2 regions of the Glycomyces halotolerans genome follow, and region 1 is predicted to be linked to the other one. Evidence: riboswitches for the same ligand, from Rfam matches in the RefSeq annotation. Region 1 holds a riboswitch; the other holds the start of a gene.

Region 1 (7,461 bases):
GAAGACGAACGCCGAGCTCGACCTCGTCTTCGACGACCTGCCGTTCGGCCGGACCGACGACAGGTCGCCGAGCACCTTCGACGCGCCCGCCGATGATCGCGCCGAACGGGAGCAGGACGGCCACGGGCACGTCCACCACCGCCATGGCCATCGTGGCCTGCCTTCGTCGCTGCACGGCCTGGTCTGGGTCGCCGTACCGACGATCACGATCTGGCTGCTCTCCTCGATCGTCTCGGGAGAGGTCCAGTACTTCTGGCCCGCTTGGCCGGTCGGGATCATGGCCGCGATCTTCCTGGCCCAATGGCTCACCGGCGATCGCGACGACGGCTGCTGAAGCCCCTTTCTCGGCACACCCAGAAGGAGTCCCCATGTCCTCACTCGAGCGCTACCGTGACCGCGGCACGCGCATCGGCGACGCCGAACGCGGCGCCCTCGCCGAACTCTTGCGGTCCTCCGTCGACAAGGGATATCTGACGCTCGAGGAGTACGAGAAGCGCGTCGAGTCCGTCATGGAGGCGAAGACGCTCGGCGACGCCGAGGTGGTGCTCCTGGACCTTCCCGCGTACCAAGCGATCCTGGACGCCGGCGAGCCCGAGCGGAGCCCGACGCCGCAGTGGATCAAATGGCTCTGGTTCGGAGTGTCCATCCCGATCGGCATCAACTTGGGCGTGTGGCTCTTCGTGATGGCACTGACCGGAGGCAACACGCAGTACTTCTGGCCGATCTGGGTCGTGATGCCGCTCCTGGTCGTCGCCGGAGCCTTGACCGTGGCCGAGCGGAAGATCATTCGCCCGACCCTCGATGAGAAGCGCCGCAAGCAGCGCGAGCGCCGCAGGCCCCGCCTCTGAATGAAGACCGACGAGGCACCGGTCCCGCACCGGCGCCTCGCCGGCTCTCCGACGGACGACTGAAGGTCGGCCGAGGGTCATCGCCTCCGAACCTAACCTCCGGGTGCGACAGAACCGGCGCAGAGAAGAGCCCCGCGGTCGCCTGCGGGGCCGGTAGGCACGGAGAGGGCACCGCAGTTGCCCGCGAGGCCCTCGCAGAACATGGGGTGATCGACGGGGCTTGCTGGGCTGAGGGCGCTTCGCGCTGCGACCTCCTGGACCACCACCGAGCGCTGGAGGCACGGAAAAAGCCCCGCGGTTGCCCGCGAGGCTTTCTCAATGGGGTGATCGACGGGGCTTGAACCCGCGACCTCCTGGACCACAACCAAGCGCTCTACCAGCTGAGCTACGACCACCATGTATTCAGTTCACCAAGGGAACCCTGGTAACCGCCGACAATCATAGCCGCGGTCGGGGCGATTCCGTCAACCGGGTCAGGTGTTCGGCGTCTCAGCGTCCAGTTCGGCGACGGCCTGCTTCGCCTCGTCGGAGCTCGGGCCGGGGAGCTGCACGAACACCGTCTTGCGGTAGTACTCGAGTTCGCGGATGCTCTCCTTGATGTCGGCCAGCGCGCGGTGGGCCAGGCCCTTGGCCGGCTGGTTGTAGTAGACGCGGGGGTACCAGCGCCGTGCCAGCTCCTTGATCGAGGAGACGTCGATCATCCGGTAGTGGAGGTGGTCGTCGAGGCGGGGCATGTACTTGGCGATGAAGGTGCGGTCGGTGGCGATCGAGTTCCCGCACAGCGGCGCGGTGCGGGCCTCGGGCACGTGCTGCTTGACGTATTCGAGCACCTCGTCCTCGGCCTGGTCCAGCGAGACGTCGGCCGCGCGGACCTCGTCGGTCAGGCCGGACTTGGCGTGCATGTCGGTGACCACGGGGCCCATGTTGTCGAGCTTGGCGGGTTCGCATGCGATCACGAGGTCGATGCCGTCGTCGACCGGGGTGAGGTCGGGTTCGGTGACGAGCGCGGCGATCTCAATGAGGGCTTCGGTCTCGGGGTCGAGGCCGGTCATCTCGCAGTCGACCCACACTAGGCGTTCTTCAGACACTTGCATAACTCTACGCTGCAGCTGCGTTGAACGTGATCTTCGTCGGTCGCGATCAGCGAGTCGACCACTGTGCGCAATTGTTCGGGAACGCTGAGTGCCCGACATCCGACTCCGGTGCGCCAAGAAAGGTGTTGCTCGTCACCCTTACGTTCCGCTATGGTGCAGGCATCAGAGAGTCGTGGCCTTTGCGGTCGGCATCGCAGTGATAGGGGCCGCATTGAGATTATCTCTCAACTTTTTCAAGGTAGAGCGCGTGTACCCCTATAGATTGAAGGTTTGCGATGAAGCGGACCGGGCAATACCGTGACCGAGGCCGATGGGCGGCATGCTCCTCCTGAGGTAGCAGTGACACCCATCTCAACGGCATCATGATCGGTCCGAACCCCCGTCTAGGGAATAGGAACCGTGAACGAGGCCTTCCATTGAGGGCCGGGTTATCGGGTCGGTGCGGCGGCCCCGCCAGGGGCCACCGAACGGCATCGGTTCAGTAACCGTGGTGTATCGAACACCGGGGCACGGAATTCCACGCAACGAAGCGGTCGTTGTAACTAGTGCACCGTTCAGTCGGTGCCCGGGGGACGAGGAAGCTGGAGGAGACCTTGAGCGTGGAGACTACGACTACACCCACCCTCACCACCGAAGAGGTCGCTGAGGAGCGAGATCTGGTAGGTGTTTACCTGCACGAGATCTCCAAGACGCCGTTGCTGGACGCAGCCGCCGAGGTCGAACTGGCCAAGGCGGTCGAAGCCGGCCTGTTCGCCAAGCACCTGCTGGCCGAGGGGAAGACCTTCGCGGGTGCCGGCGAGAAGGAGCTGAAGCGCCTGGTGGAGGACGGGGCGCGCGCCAAGGAGCAGTTCATCAAAGCGAACCTGCGCCTGGTCGTGTCGATCGCCCGCCGCTACGTTCGCTCCGGTATGCCGATGCTGGACCTGATCCAGGAGGGCAACACCGGCCTGGTCCGCGCCGTTGAGAAATTCGACTACCAGCGCGGGTTCAAGTTCTCGACCTACGCCACGTGGTGGATCCGCCAGGCCATCAGCCGGGCGATCGCCCAGCAGGAGCGCACCGTGCGCCTGCCGGTGCACCTGGTCGAGGACGTCAACCGGATGCGCAACGTCACCCGCCAGCTCACCCGTGAGCTGGGCGGCGACCCCGAGCCCGACCAAGTCGCGAAGGCTCTGGGAGTCACCGTCGAGCGGGTCAACGAGCTCATCCGCTGGAGCCAGGACACGGTCTCCCTCGACACGCCGATCGGCGACGACGGCGATACCAACCTCGGCGACCTGGTCGCCGACTCCGACGAGCCGAGCCCTGAGGACGTCGTGCTCGCCGGAATGGAGCGGCAGCGCATCGAGATGATGCTCAACCACCTCGACGAGCGCTCCGCCGGAATCGTCAAGGCCCGCTACGGGCTCGAAGACGGGCGGGAGCACTCGCTGACCGAGGTCGCCCACCGGTTCCACCTGTCGCGCGAGCGCATCAGGCAACTGGAGATCCAGGCGCTGGCGCGCCTGAAGGAACTGGCGAACGACCAGGTCATGGCGGAGGCCGCTTGACTGCGTGAGCGATAAGACGTAAGAGGGCCGGGGCGTGAGCCCCGGCCCTTCGTCGTGCGCCGAGCGCCGACTATATTTCCTATAGGATATATGATATAGGGTTCGGTCAGACGCGGCGGTAGCCGTCGATGCCCATCATGTCGATCCCGGCGGTTTTCACCACATCGCCCGGCTTGGGCGCGTGGATGACCTCGCCGCCGCCGATGTAGATGGCCATGTGGCCGAGACCGGCGTAGAACACCAGGTCGCCGGGCCGCAGGTCGGAGCGGTCGATCGGCGTGGTCTCGTTCCAGATGGCGACGGTGTAGTGGGTCAGCGAGATGCCGGAGACCGCGTAGGCGCCCTGGACCAGTCCCGAGCAGTCCCACGAGTCCGGGCCGGCGGCGCCGTAGACGTAGGGCTCGCCCAGTTGCGCGCGGGCGAACTCGACCGCCGCGGTCGCGGCGTCGGAGCTGTACGAGGCGACCGTGTCCGAGCTCGAACCCGAATCGGAGTTCGAGGCCGGCTCGCTCGCCGCGGCCTCCGCCGCCGCTGCCTCGGCCGCCGCCTCCGCCTCGGCTTGCGCCTCTGCTTCGGCCGCCGCTTCGGCGGCCTGCTCGGCCTCGTCGATCTGCTCGTCGAGTTCGGCGATCGCCGCTTCGGCCTCGGCGATGTCGGCCCCGAACGCGATCGCGTCCTCGGTGGCCGCCTGGGCCTCCTCGAACCGGTCGGTCTGCTCCTTGGCGAAGCCGACCAGACTCGCCATCTTCGCGCCGAGGTCCTCCTCGGCGGAGTCGACGGCGACGGTGACCCGGTCGAGCCGGGCCTTGGGGCTGCCGTATTCGGCGCTGACCTCGTCGATGACCGCGCGGGCCTGGCTGAGCCGCTGCCGCAGGTCCGCGAGGCGGTCCTCGGTCTCGGCCCGTTCGGTCTCGAGTTCGGCGATATGGTCTTCGATTTCCGCCGAGGTCGCCTCGTCATAGTCGATGTCGACCGCTTCGGCGGGAGATGCCGCGAAGATGGTGGCCACACTCACGGCAATGGCGGTGACACCTGCGTAGAGGGCGGCTCGGCGGATGATGCCGTTCGCTCGCGAACGCTCTCGCGTTTCGGGGCAGGCTCGGTCCACAGGATGGCCTTTCTTCCTCGGCCGCCTACCGGGTTAGCTGTCGGGTTCGGGCTGGGAAGCGCGCCCTACCCGCCGAGATGGGGATCAACGGCGGGATTCACCCCTGCGAACGGGCGGCGCCACAGGCGCCGGCCTCACGAGTCTCCTCGTCGCGGTGGGTTCCCGGCCTGCGCTTCGACGAGGACGGGACCCGGAGGGATGGGGCCCGGCTCGCGTCGCGCAGTTCGGCGGTCCGGCGGGAGGGCCTCTGGGGGAGGTCCTGACGTCCCGACCGGAACAGGAGCTGACGCTAGTCGACGTGACCGGCGTCGCCAAGAAGGTTGTGAAATTATCCACAATCCGGTAACGGACAGTGAGGACAGGCAGGTAGAGAGGGTCACTATCCAGCGGCTTCACTCATCCGCCGGACTCGCCTAGAACGATCGGAGCGAGGCCGGAGGAGGTGGGCTCGGCATCGCCGCGGCATCGGTCGCCGGGACGGCGCCGCCGATGTACTCGGCGAGCTCACCGCCCTCCAGCACCCGGCACGGGAACGGCGCACCGGCGCAGCGGCGCCGCAGCTCCCGCACCGGCAGCTCGACGTCGGCCGCCGCGGCCACGACGTTCCCGAACCGCTTCCCACGAAGGACCGCCGGCTCGGCCATCACGGCCGAGCGGCCCCACACCTCGGCCATCGCCGCCAGCGCCGGCTTCAAGAACCGCATCCGGCCCCCGTCGCACAGATTCACCGCGTAATGCCCGCCGGGGCGCAGCACCCGCTTCGCCTCCCGCAAAAACTCCACAGTGGTCACATGCGCCGGCACTCGCGCCCGCTCGTACACGTCGGTGACGATGAGCTCATAGCTTCCGTCCGGCGCCGCCTCGAGCGCCTCGCGGGCATCGGCCCGGCGGATCTTCACCCGCACCCTGCGCGGCAGCGGCGCCTCCGCCCGCACCAGCGACACCAGTTCGGCGTTCGTCTCGACCGCCTGCTGGTACGACTCCGGCCTCGTCGCGGCCACATACCGCGCCATCGCCAACGCCCCCGCACCCAGATGCAGCACCCGCAGCGGCCGCCTCGGCTCGGCGACCGCGTCGACCAGGTACGAGATGCGCTGCATGTACTCGGCGTCGAGATAGGCCGGATCGTCGAGATCGATGCTCGACTGCACCACCTCGTCGGCGACCAGATGCAGCAGACTCGGACGGTCGGAGTCGACATCGAATCGGAGAGCGTTCAGCATGGGCACCGCGATTCCAGTCCAGGCCGAGGCGCCGCTTGCGACGCCGGCTTACGGGGCGACGGGCGAGGGATCACGGACCCATTGTGCCCGACGTACCCCCGCCCGACTGGATCCGAGCCGACGCCGCGATGTGCGCGATGCGCCGCAGCGCCGCGAACACCGTCTCGCCCAGCACCGTGCCCACCACCGCCTGCTCCACGTCCACACCCTCCGGGCGTGTCGCCTCCGCGATCGCCTCCATGTCCGCCGACGCCAGCTGCGCCGCCGCGTCGGCGTAGTGCGTCAGCACCTCCACCGGATCCGGATTGCCCAGTCGGTAGTAGGCGGCCAGAGCCGTCACGATCGCGTCCCGGTAGTTCGGCGGCGCGTACTCGAGCCACCCGTACTCGCTGAGCAGCCCGTCCACGGTCCGCTCGGCCGCCCGCAGCGCCCCCTCGCTGCCGAGCGAGAACCGCGGATTGCGGTGCGTGGCCGCCAGCGTGGCACCGAGCGCCCGGAACGCCGACTCCGGGTGCCGCGCCAACACCTTCAGCACCTCGCCGATCTGCGCCACCGACAGGCCCGCCGTCTCCGACAGGGCCCGGATGAGCAGCAGCCGGTGGACATGCTCACCCCCGTACTCCACCACGTTGCCCTCGAGATGCTCCCCGGGCGGCAGTAGCTGCTCGCGCAGGTAGTACTTGATCGTGGCGGCCGGGACGCCGGTCCGCTCCGACAGCTCGCCGATGCGCATAAGACGGAGTGTAGGCCCCAACGCGCGCGAGCGTTACGGTAAGCACTATGGCGGATCCCCGAACGACACTCCTCAGCGAACTGCGAGAGCTTGCGGCGCAACCGATACCCGGCTTCGATCCCGATCTCGCCGACGACTTCGCCGCAACCGGGCGCCGGTTGCCGTACGAGCACCAGTACTTCGCGCGGCGCCGCCACCTCGCCGCGCTGGCGATCGCGGGCGAGGCCGGGCCGCTCGACGAGCTGCTGGACGCCGTCTGCGACGAGCGCTCCTGGGCGCTGCCGGCCCACTGGGACACCGGCGACCCGCGCACCTGCGTCGACCTGTTCGCCTGCGAGACCGCCCACACCCTCGCCGAGATCCTCCGACTCCGCGAAGGGCTCCAATCGGCCGACCGCGTCAGAGCGGAGATCCGCTCGCGCGTCATCGACCCGCTGTTCGACGCCGAGGAACCGTACTGGTGGGAAGAGCGGATCACCAACTGGACGGCCGTCTGCGCCGGAGCCGCCGGCATGGCCGCGCTGGCCCTCGGCGTCGACACCGACGCGGTCCGGAGCCGGATCATCCCCGCCCTCCAGAGCTACCTGTTCTCCTTCGGACCCGACGGCGGCTGCGTCGAAGGCGTCGACTACTGGGTCTACGGCTTCGGATACTTCACCTACTTCGCCGAAGCCTGGCGCGAGGCCACCGGCGAAGACCTGCTCGCCGGATGCGAGGCCATCGCCTCCTTCCCGGCCGCCGCCCAACTCGCCACCGGCTCGTTCGCGACCTTCGGCGACGCCCGCTCCGCGGCCGTGCTCCCCACCGGCCTGCTGGCCCGCCTCGCCGACCGGCTCGGCGTCGACCTGCCCGCGGTCGACCACACGCCCGCGTTCGCCGAGGACTACTGCGCCCGCTGGGGGCAC
Region 2 (7,461 bases), on a different contig from region 1:
GCCGTGCGGGAGGCCGATGAGCAGCGCGGCGCGGCGCAGCGGCTGGTGACCGAGGCGGCCGACTATCGCAAGCGCCGCACGCAGGAGCTGACGTTGGCGGAGGCCGACCGGCGCGAGCGCGCGCAGAAGGAGGAGGCCGAGCGGCACCGGCAGGCGGTCGCCACGGCTCAGCGGATCGTGGCCGAGGCCGAGGAGCGGCTGTCGCTGGCCGAGGAGCGTGCCCGCGGTGCGGACAATCGGGCGATCGAGCGGCGCGAGGAGGCCGATCGGCAGGCGGTCGAGCTGTTGCAGCGCGCGGCCGATCAGGTCAGGTCGCTGCGTGGTGAGTCGGAGCGGGAGGCGCAGCGCATCCGGCGCTCGGCCGAGGAGCGGGCCGCCGAGATGGTGGAGCCTTTGGCCGAGGAGGTCGAGACGCTTGTGCGTCAGCGTGACAGCGCGGGGTCGAATCTCAATGATCTGAAGCGTCAGTTGGGTCTGGTCTCGGGGGACGCGGAGTCGGCGGAGGCGGTGTCCTCGTCGGATCCGGCGCCGGCGCGGATCAACCGGCAGCGTGAGCCTTCCGATCTCGATGCGACGCAGCAGCTGCCGGTCGTCCGTTAGCGCTTGTCGGGCGGCGGGGTGTGGCGGGCGGGTCGCTTTCCGCTGACGCGAAGGCTGGCCGTGCGCGGCGGTTGCCTATATTATAAATAAACTGAACTATTAAGGGCCTTCCCCCGCCGCCGACAACACAGGAGCCCCCCATGCCGCGCCGCATATCGCTGATCCCGCAGCCGCGCCACCTCACCGCCACCGGCGGCGAGCTCGACCTCGCCTCCCTCGGCGCCATCGTCGCCCCCGACCCCGAGACCACCGGCCTGGCCTGGCTCCTGTCCGACCTCCTGGCACGCGGCACCGGCCTGCGGCTGCCGGTCGCCGAGGCCTTCGACGGCCCGGCGGTGCGCCTGCGGCTCGAAGGCTCCCGGCCCCAGGATCTGACGACCGAGGCCGAGGCCTACCGGCTCGAGGCCGGCCCCGGCGGCGTCGACCTGTCCGCCGCCCACCCGGCCGGGATCTCGCGCGGCATCGCGACGCTGCGCCAGCTGCTGCCGGCCGCCTCGCTGCGGTCGGCGCCCAGCGCCGAGGCGAAGGTCCCGAACGTGGTGATCGAGGACGAGCCGCGGCTGCGCTGGCGGGGGGTCATGCTCGACGTGGCCCGGCACTTCCAGCCCAAGGACTTCGTGCTGCGCATGATCGACCGGGCCTGGCTGCACCGGCTCAACGTCGTCCACCTGCACCTGACCGACGACCAGGGCTGGCGCATCGAGATCCCCTCGCGTCCCAGGCTCACCGAGGTGGCCTCCTGGCGCGGCGAGACGGTCGTGGGCCACGCCCTGGACGTCCAGGAGTTCGACGGCACGCCGCACGGGGGCCACTACACCCTCGACGACCTGCGCGAGATCGTCGCCTACGCGAACGAGCGGCGCATCCTGGTGGTCCCGGAGATCAACCTCCCCGGCCACACCCGCGCCGTGCTGGCCGCCTACCCCGAGCTCGGCGCCGGCGCGCCCGAACCGGTGGCGACCACCTTCGGGGTCTTCGAGGAGGTCCTCGAGCCGACCGAGGAGGCCCTGGCGTTCGCCCGCGAGGTCTTCGACACGGTCGCGGCGGTGTTCGACTCCCCGTTCATCCACATCGGCGGCGACGAGGTCCCCACCGCGCAGTGGGAGCGGTCGCGGACCGCCAAGGAGCTGATGGAGCGCGAGGGCATCGGCGACGTCCGCGGCGTCCAGGCCTGGTTCACCCGGGCCTTCACCGAGCATCTCACCTCGCTGGGCCGCAGGGTCATCGGCTGGGACGAGATCCTCGAAGGAGGCGGCGCGCCCGCCGAAGCGGTGATCGCGGTGTGGCGCAACGAGGCCTACGTCAAGAAGGCCGCCGACGCCGGGCACGAGGTCATCGTCTCCCCCGAACCGTACGTCTACTTCGACCACTACGAGGGCGACGGCGGCGACGAGCCGCTGCGCATCCACGGGCACACCACGATCGACAAGGTCGCCTCCTGGGACCCGGTGCCCGACGACGTCGAGGCCTCCTCGGTCCTGGGCGCCCAGTGCCAGCTGTGGTCGGAGTACCTGCCGCGGGGCCGCGACGTGGAGTACGCGGCGTTCCCGCGCCTGTCGGTCCTGGCCGACGTCCTGTGGGCTCCGGCCGAGGCGCGGGCGGCCGCGCCGGTGCGCGAGCGGCTCGCGGGCCACCTGGAGCGGCTCGACGCGATGGGGATCAACTACCGGCCCCTGTCCGGGCCCCGGCCCTGGCAGGCCGGCGGCACCGGCCGCCGCAAGCGCTACGACCGCGAGTTCCGGGCCCACCAGGCCTAGGCCGACGCTCGGTGGCCTCTACGATGAGGTGGCCCCCGGCGGCGGCGCCTCGCGATGCGGGTCAGCAGGTCGGCAACGGAGTGGTCGCGCCGACGCCGGGGAGTCTGTGCGGCGGGGCCGGTCAAGGCCGGCCGTAACCGCCTATGTCCATGATGTACATGCTTGCGATCTTGACGTTCGAGCCGGTGCGCGGGGCGTGGATGATCTGCTCGTCGCCGATGTAGATGGCGTTGTGCCCCAGGCCGGAGTAGAAGACGATGTCGCCGGGCCGCAGCTCGCTGCGGGAGACGCGCGCGGTCTCGTTCCACTGCATCTCGACGTTGTGCGACAGCGAGTAGCCCGCCGCGCCCCATGCGCCCTGCACCAGGCCCGAGCAGTCCCAGCTGTCGGGCCCGTCGGAGCCGTACACGTACGGGTCGCCCAGCTGGTCGTAGGCGAACTGGACCACGGTGGAGTCGCCGCTGTAGTCGGGGTTGTTCGCCGGCGGCGGGTCGGGTGTGACCTGGTCGAGCAGCACCTCGAGTTCGTCGATCTCGGCCTCGATCTGGTCCTTCTGCTCCTCGATCTCGCCGAGGATCTCGTCGGCGTCGGCCCTGAGCGTCTCCAGCTCGGTCCTGCGGGTCTCCAGCTCTTCGCCGCGCTCCAGGTGCGCCTGGAGCTGGGCGTTCTCGGCCTGGGTGAGCGACTCCAGGTAGGTGAGGCGGTCGGCGAAGTCCCGGGGGTCGCCGCTGAGGACGGAGTTCACCATCGCGAACTCGCCGCCGGTGTGGGCGACGGCGACGATGTCGGCGATCCGCTCGGCGCTCTCGGCGACGGCCGCTTCGAGTTCGGGCAGCTCGGCCTCGATCTCGGCGATGAGCTTCTCGGCGTCCTCGAGTTCCTCGTTCTTGGCGTTGTAGTCCTCGATGACGAGTTCGAGTTCGGCGTGGCGCTCGTCGATGTCGGCCTCGACCTCCTCGGGGGAGGGCTCGGCTGTGGCCTGGCCCGCGGTCAGCACGAGGGCCGACACGGGCAGCAGCACCGCGGCCATGAGCACGGCTATCGGACGCCGGGTACGCACCAGTGATGCGCTCCTTCCTTCTGCCGCCTACCGGGTTAGCTGTCGGATTCGGGCGGGAAGAAGGTTCGCCCTACCCGCCCTGAGGCGGGATTCACCCCGATCGAATCGGTCGCTTTCGCGGCGTCGATCGCCCTGGTTCCCCGGTTCGCGCGCAGCCCGTCCTCGGCTCGCAAGCCTCACCTTGGTTGGGGTGCTTCGCGATTCGGCGGTGTCGCCTGGCGGCAGCGGGGTGCGGCCGAGTTTCCCATGCGACGGCTTCACGTTAGAGCCACCGCGCCCGCTTGACAAGGGCGGGTGGAGAATTTCTCTGGGAATGGCACGGAATACTACGGGCCGCTGCACGGGAATGACGAACGGTTGCCGAGATACCCCTCAGGGGTATAGACTCGGCTGAGGAGGTACGAACACCATGGCGAGCGAGGAGACGGGCCAGAAGATGGAGCACGGCCACCAGTACTGGTACCACGGCGACAAGGAGGCGCTCGGGCGCCGCCTGCGTCGCATCGAGGGCCAGATCCGAGGGCTGCAGCGGATGGTCGACGAGGACGAGTACTGCATCGACATCCTCACCCAGATCTCGGCCTCCACCAAGGGCCTCCAAGCCGTGGCGGTCAACCTCCTCGAAGGCCACATCGCGCACTGCGTCGCCGAAGCCCAGGTCAAAGGCGACGCCGCAGAGGCCGAAGCGAAAGTCAAGGAAGCCACTGACGCCGTCGCCAGACTGCTCAGGAGCTGACACGCGAGGGCCGACCGCCCGAGCGAGCAATGCCGAGAAAAGGAGCGACCATGCAGACCACTTACCTCGTCAAAGGCATGACCTGCGGCCACTGCGCGAGCGCCGTGACCGAAGAGGTCTCGGGCCTGCCCGGCGTCGAGAACGTCGACGTCGCCGTCGAGACCGGCAAGGTCACCGTGACCTCGGCCGACGCGCTGGCGACCGATGCGGTCCGCGACGCGGTCGACGAGGCCGGCTACGAACTGGTCGGCGTCGCCGAATAACGCCACTCGCCTCCGGGGGTGTCCGAGATCTCGGGCGCCCCCGGAGGCTTTCGGGTTGCGGACCGTTCACCCGCCTGGCGTAAAGTGCAACCCATGGCAGTCTCCGATGACGACCGATCCGTCGAGCTGAACGACGAGGGCTTCGCCGTGCTCCCCGACCAGACCTCGGACGAGGCCGACCACGGCTGGGGCGAGGCGGTGCCGCCGCGGCCGCGATCGGGCCGGGCCCTGTCGGCCCGCGACCGCGAACTGCTCGACGAGCGCCCCCCGCACTGGAGCTGAGACGCCGCGGGAAGGCCGGCGCCGCTGGGAGGCTACGGCCGACCCTCCCGCGCGGCCGTCCCGCCGAAGCGGGACGGCGCGGTGTCGAGCAGTGATCGGTCATCCCTTCACGGCCCCGCCGGTGAGCCCCGAGACGATGTAGCGCTGCAGGCTCATGAACACCGTCACGGTCACCACCGAGGTCAGCAGCGCGCCCGCCGCGAAGACGCCGAAGTAGCTGGCCGGCGCGTTCTCGGCGACGAGGGTCTTCAGCCCGACCGCGAGCGTCATCTCCTCGCGATCGGTCAGGAACAGGCTGGCGAGGATGAAGTCGTTGATGGTGCCCACGAACGCCAGGATCCCCGAGATCGCGATGATCGGCGCCGCCAGCGGCAGGATCATCCCGAAGAAGATCTGCGCGTGGCTGGCGCCGTCGATCGTGGCCGCCTCGTCGAGCTCCTTGGGGATGGTGTCGAAGAAGCCCTTCATCAGCCACGTCGAGACCCCGAGCGCCCCGCCCATGTAGACGAGCATGAGCCCGAGCTTCGTGTTCAGCCCGGCCACCGGGTAGTACTCGCCGATGCCGCCGAAGATCAGGTACAGCGCGACCACGGCCAGGAACGCCGGGAACATCTGGATCAGCAGCAGGAACAGCAGCATCGGGCGGCGCCCTTTGAAGCGGAACCTGCTGAAGGCGTACGCGGCCAGCGACGAGATGAAGATCGAGATGAACGCCGCCGGGACGGCGATGAGCAGCGAGTTGGCGAACCAGGCGGCGAAGGGAATGTTGTCCTCGGTGAACAGCCGCCGGAAGTTGTTCAGGCTGAACGAATCCGGCAGCAGGTTCGTCGCCGACAGCGTCCCGTTCGGATTGAACGCCGCCGAGACCACGTACACGATCGGAATGAGCGCGAACACCAGGACCAGCACGGCCACCAGGTGCCGCCAGCCGGTGTCGGCGGCCCATGTGGACCATCGCGGTCTCCTGGCCCGGGCCGGCGGCCGGACGGTCACCGCGGTCGCCTCGCGCGGAGCCGGGGGTACGGGAGTGCGGGTCATGAGTACACGTCCTCCTGCTTGCGGGTGGTGCGGAACATGACCGCCGAGATGGTGGCGACGATGATGAAGATGAACACGCTGATCGCGCTGGCGAAGCCGTAGTCGGAGCTGGCCGACCCGAAGGCCTGCCGGAAGGCGTAGGTGATCAGCAGGTCGGTGCCGCCGGCCTCCTCGCCGGCGCGGAAGGGCCCGCCGCCGGTGAGCAGTTCGATGGCGTTGAAGTTGTTGAAGTTGAACGCGAAGCTGGAGATCAGCAGCGGCGTGAGCGCCACCAGCAGCAGCGGCAGGGTGATCTTGCGGAAGGCGGTGACGCCGCCGGCGCCGTCGATCTTGGCCGCCTCCAGCGAGTCGGCCGGCAGCGCCTGGAGCGCGCCGAGGCTGATGAGGAACATGTAGGGGAAGCCGAGCCACGTGTTGGCCAACAGTGCCATGGCCCGGGAGGCCCACGCCTGGCCGTACCAGTTCACGTCGAGGCCCAGCAGCTCGTTGACCAGTCCGAAGTCCCGGTTGAACATCTGGGCCCACACCAGGATCATCGCGAACGACGGCATCGCGTACGGCAGGATCATGACCGCCCGGTATGCCTTGGTGCCGCGCATGCCCGGCCGGTTGAGGGCCATCGCGGTGCCCAGGCCGACCGCGAAGGTCAGCAGCACGCTCCCTGCCGCGAAGGCGAGGTTCCAGGCGAAGACGCCGAGGAACGGGCCGCGGATGTCGGGGTCGGTCAGCACCTGCGTGTAGTTCTCGAAGCCGATGTTGACCCGCCAGCCGACCAGGGCGGCCCGGCCGTCCTCGGTGAGGAAGGTGCCGGTCTCGTCGTCGGCGTGCCAGACGGTGCCGGTGGCGCTGTCGGTGATGCAGTCGCAGGCCTCGTCGTAGGAGCGGGTGGAGGCGCCTTCGAACGCCGACAGGCCCTGCACCTTGATGCCGGTGGTCTCGCCGGTGGGCACGGCCAGCGCCGTCAGCTCGTCCTGGCGTTCGTTCAGCTCGGCGAGGTCCCAGACGGTGTAGCCCTCGGCGGCGGTGACGCGGCCGGACTGGTCGGTCTCGGCCTCGGGGAGCGCTGAGAGGCCCTCTTCGGTGCCGGCCCAGGTGGAGCCGTCGGAGGTGTCGGTGAGCAGGAGAGTGAGTTCGCCGGAGGCGGATTCGCCGGCGGCGAGGAGGTAGGTGGTGCCGCCGGGGGTCTGCTGGACTCCGGCGGCGACGATCGCCTCGACGGCCTGTTCCTTGCCGACTCGGTGGCCGTCGCCGTAGTTGGAGAAGGAGGTGCCGATGGTCATGATGACCGGGATGATCTGGAAGGCGATGAGCAGCAGCGTCCCGGGTACGAGGTATTTGGGGGGGATGGTGCGGCGCTGCAGGTAGACGTAGAAGAGGGTCGCGACGACGGCCGCCTCGATGACCAGGGCCCACCAGGCCTGGGCGCGGACGAGGGGCAACGCCGCCCAGGCGGCCAGGGCCGCCACCAGCGCGAGCACGGCGATCTTGGCGATCTGGCCCGCGGCGGTGCCGGATCCGGCCGCCTGGGAACGTTGGTCGAGCACTGTGAAGCTTCCTTTGCTCGTCGGCGGCTAGGAGCCCGCGATGGCGTCGCGGATGCTCTGGGCGGCGGTGGTGGCGGCGTCCTCGCCGTCGGTGGTGCCGTCGATGGTGTCGGCTTCGGCGCGGCCGAAGGGCTCCCAGACGGCGTTCATCGCGGGGATGTTCGGCATGGGGACGGCGTGT

What was found. Region 1 has a riboswitch for cyclic di-AMP ahead of ACYVL2_RS00105 (C40 family peptidase). Riboswitches for the same ligand answer to the same signal wherever they lie in the genome.
Region 2: it holds a riboswitch for cyclic di-AMP, as region 1 does, so the genes downstream of both, ACYVL2_RS08820 (C40 family peptidase) here and ACYVL2_RS00105 (C40 family peptidase) in region 1, are expected to answer to the same signal.

The regions. Positions count from the first base shown of each region.
Region 1 covers NZ_BAAGXZ010000001.1:18,613-26,073, reverse strand. The annotation lists gene ACYVL2_RS00130 (DUF1707 SHOCT-like domain-containing protein) at 1-334, shown strand, start outside; gene ACYVL2_RS00125 (DUF1707 SHOCT-like domain-containing protein) at 369-848, shown strand; tRNA gene ACYVL2_RS00120 (tRNA-His) at 1,168-1,243, opposite strand; gene orn (oligoribonuclease) at 1,322-1,936, opposite strand; gene ACYVL2_RS00110 (sigma-70 family RNA polymerase sigma factor) at 2,536-3,492, shown strand; gene ACYVL2_RS00105 (C40 family peptidase) at 3,599-4,507, opposite strand; cyclic di-AMP (ydaO/yuaA leader) riboswitch at 4,608-4,744, opposite strand; gene ACYVL2_RS00100 (spermidine synthase) at 5,014-5,823, opposite strand; gene ACYVL2_RS00095 (MerR family transcriptional regulator) at 5,894-6,556, opposite strand; gene ACYVL2_RS00090 (heparinase II/III family protein) at 6,604-7,461, shown strand, end outside.
Region 2 covers NZ_BAAGXZ010000007.1:167,167-174,627, forward strand. The annotation lists gene ACYVL2_RS08810 (coiled-coil domain-containing protein) at 1-600, shown strand, start outside; gene ACYVL2_RS08815 (beta-N-acetylhexosaminidase) at 741-2,357, shown strand; gene ACYVL2_RS08820 (C40 family peptidase) at 2,479-3,417, opposite strand; cyclic di-AMP (ydaO/yuaA leader) riboswitch at 3,427-3,595, opposite strand; gene ACYVL2_RS08825 (metal-sensitive transcriptional regulator) at 3,827-4,153, shown strand; gene ACYVL2_RS08830 (heavy-metal-associated domain-containing protein) at 4,204-4,416, shown strand; gene ACYVL2_RS08835 (hypothetical protein) at 4,510-4,698, shown strand; gene ACYVL2_RS08840 (sugar ABC transporter permease) at 4,798-5,736, opposite strand; gene ACYVL2_RS08845 (ABC transporter permease subunit) at 5,733-7,280, opposite strand; gene ACYVL2_RS08850 (sugar ABC transporter substrate-binding protein) at 7,308-7,461, opposite strand, start outside.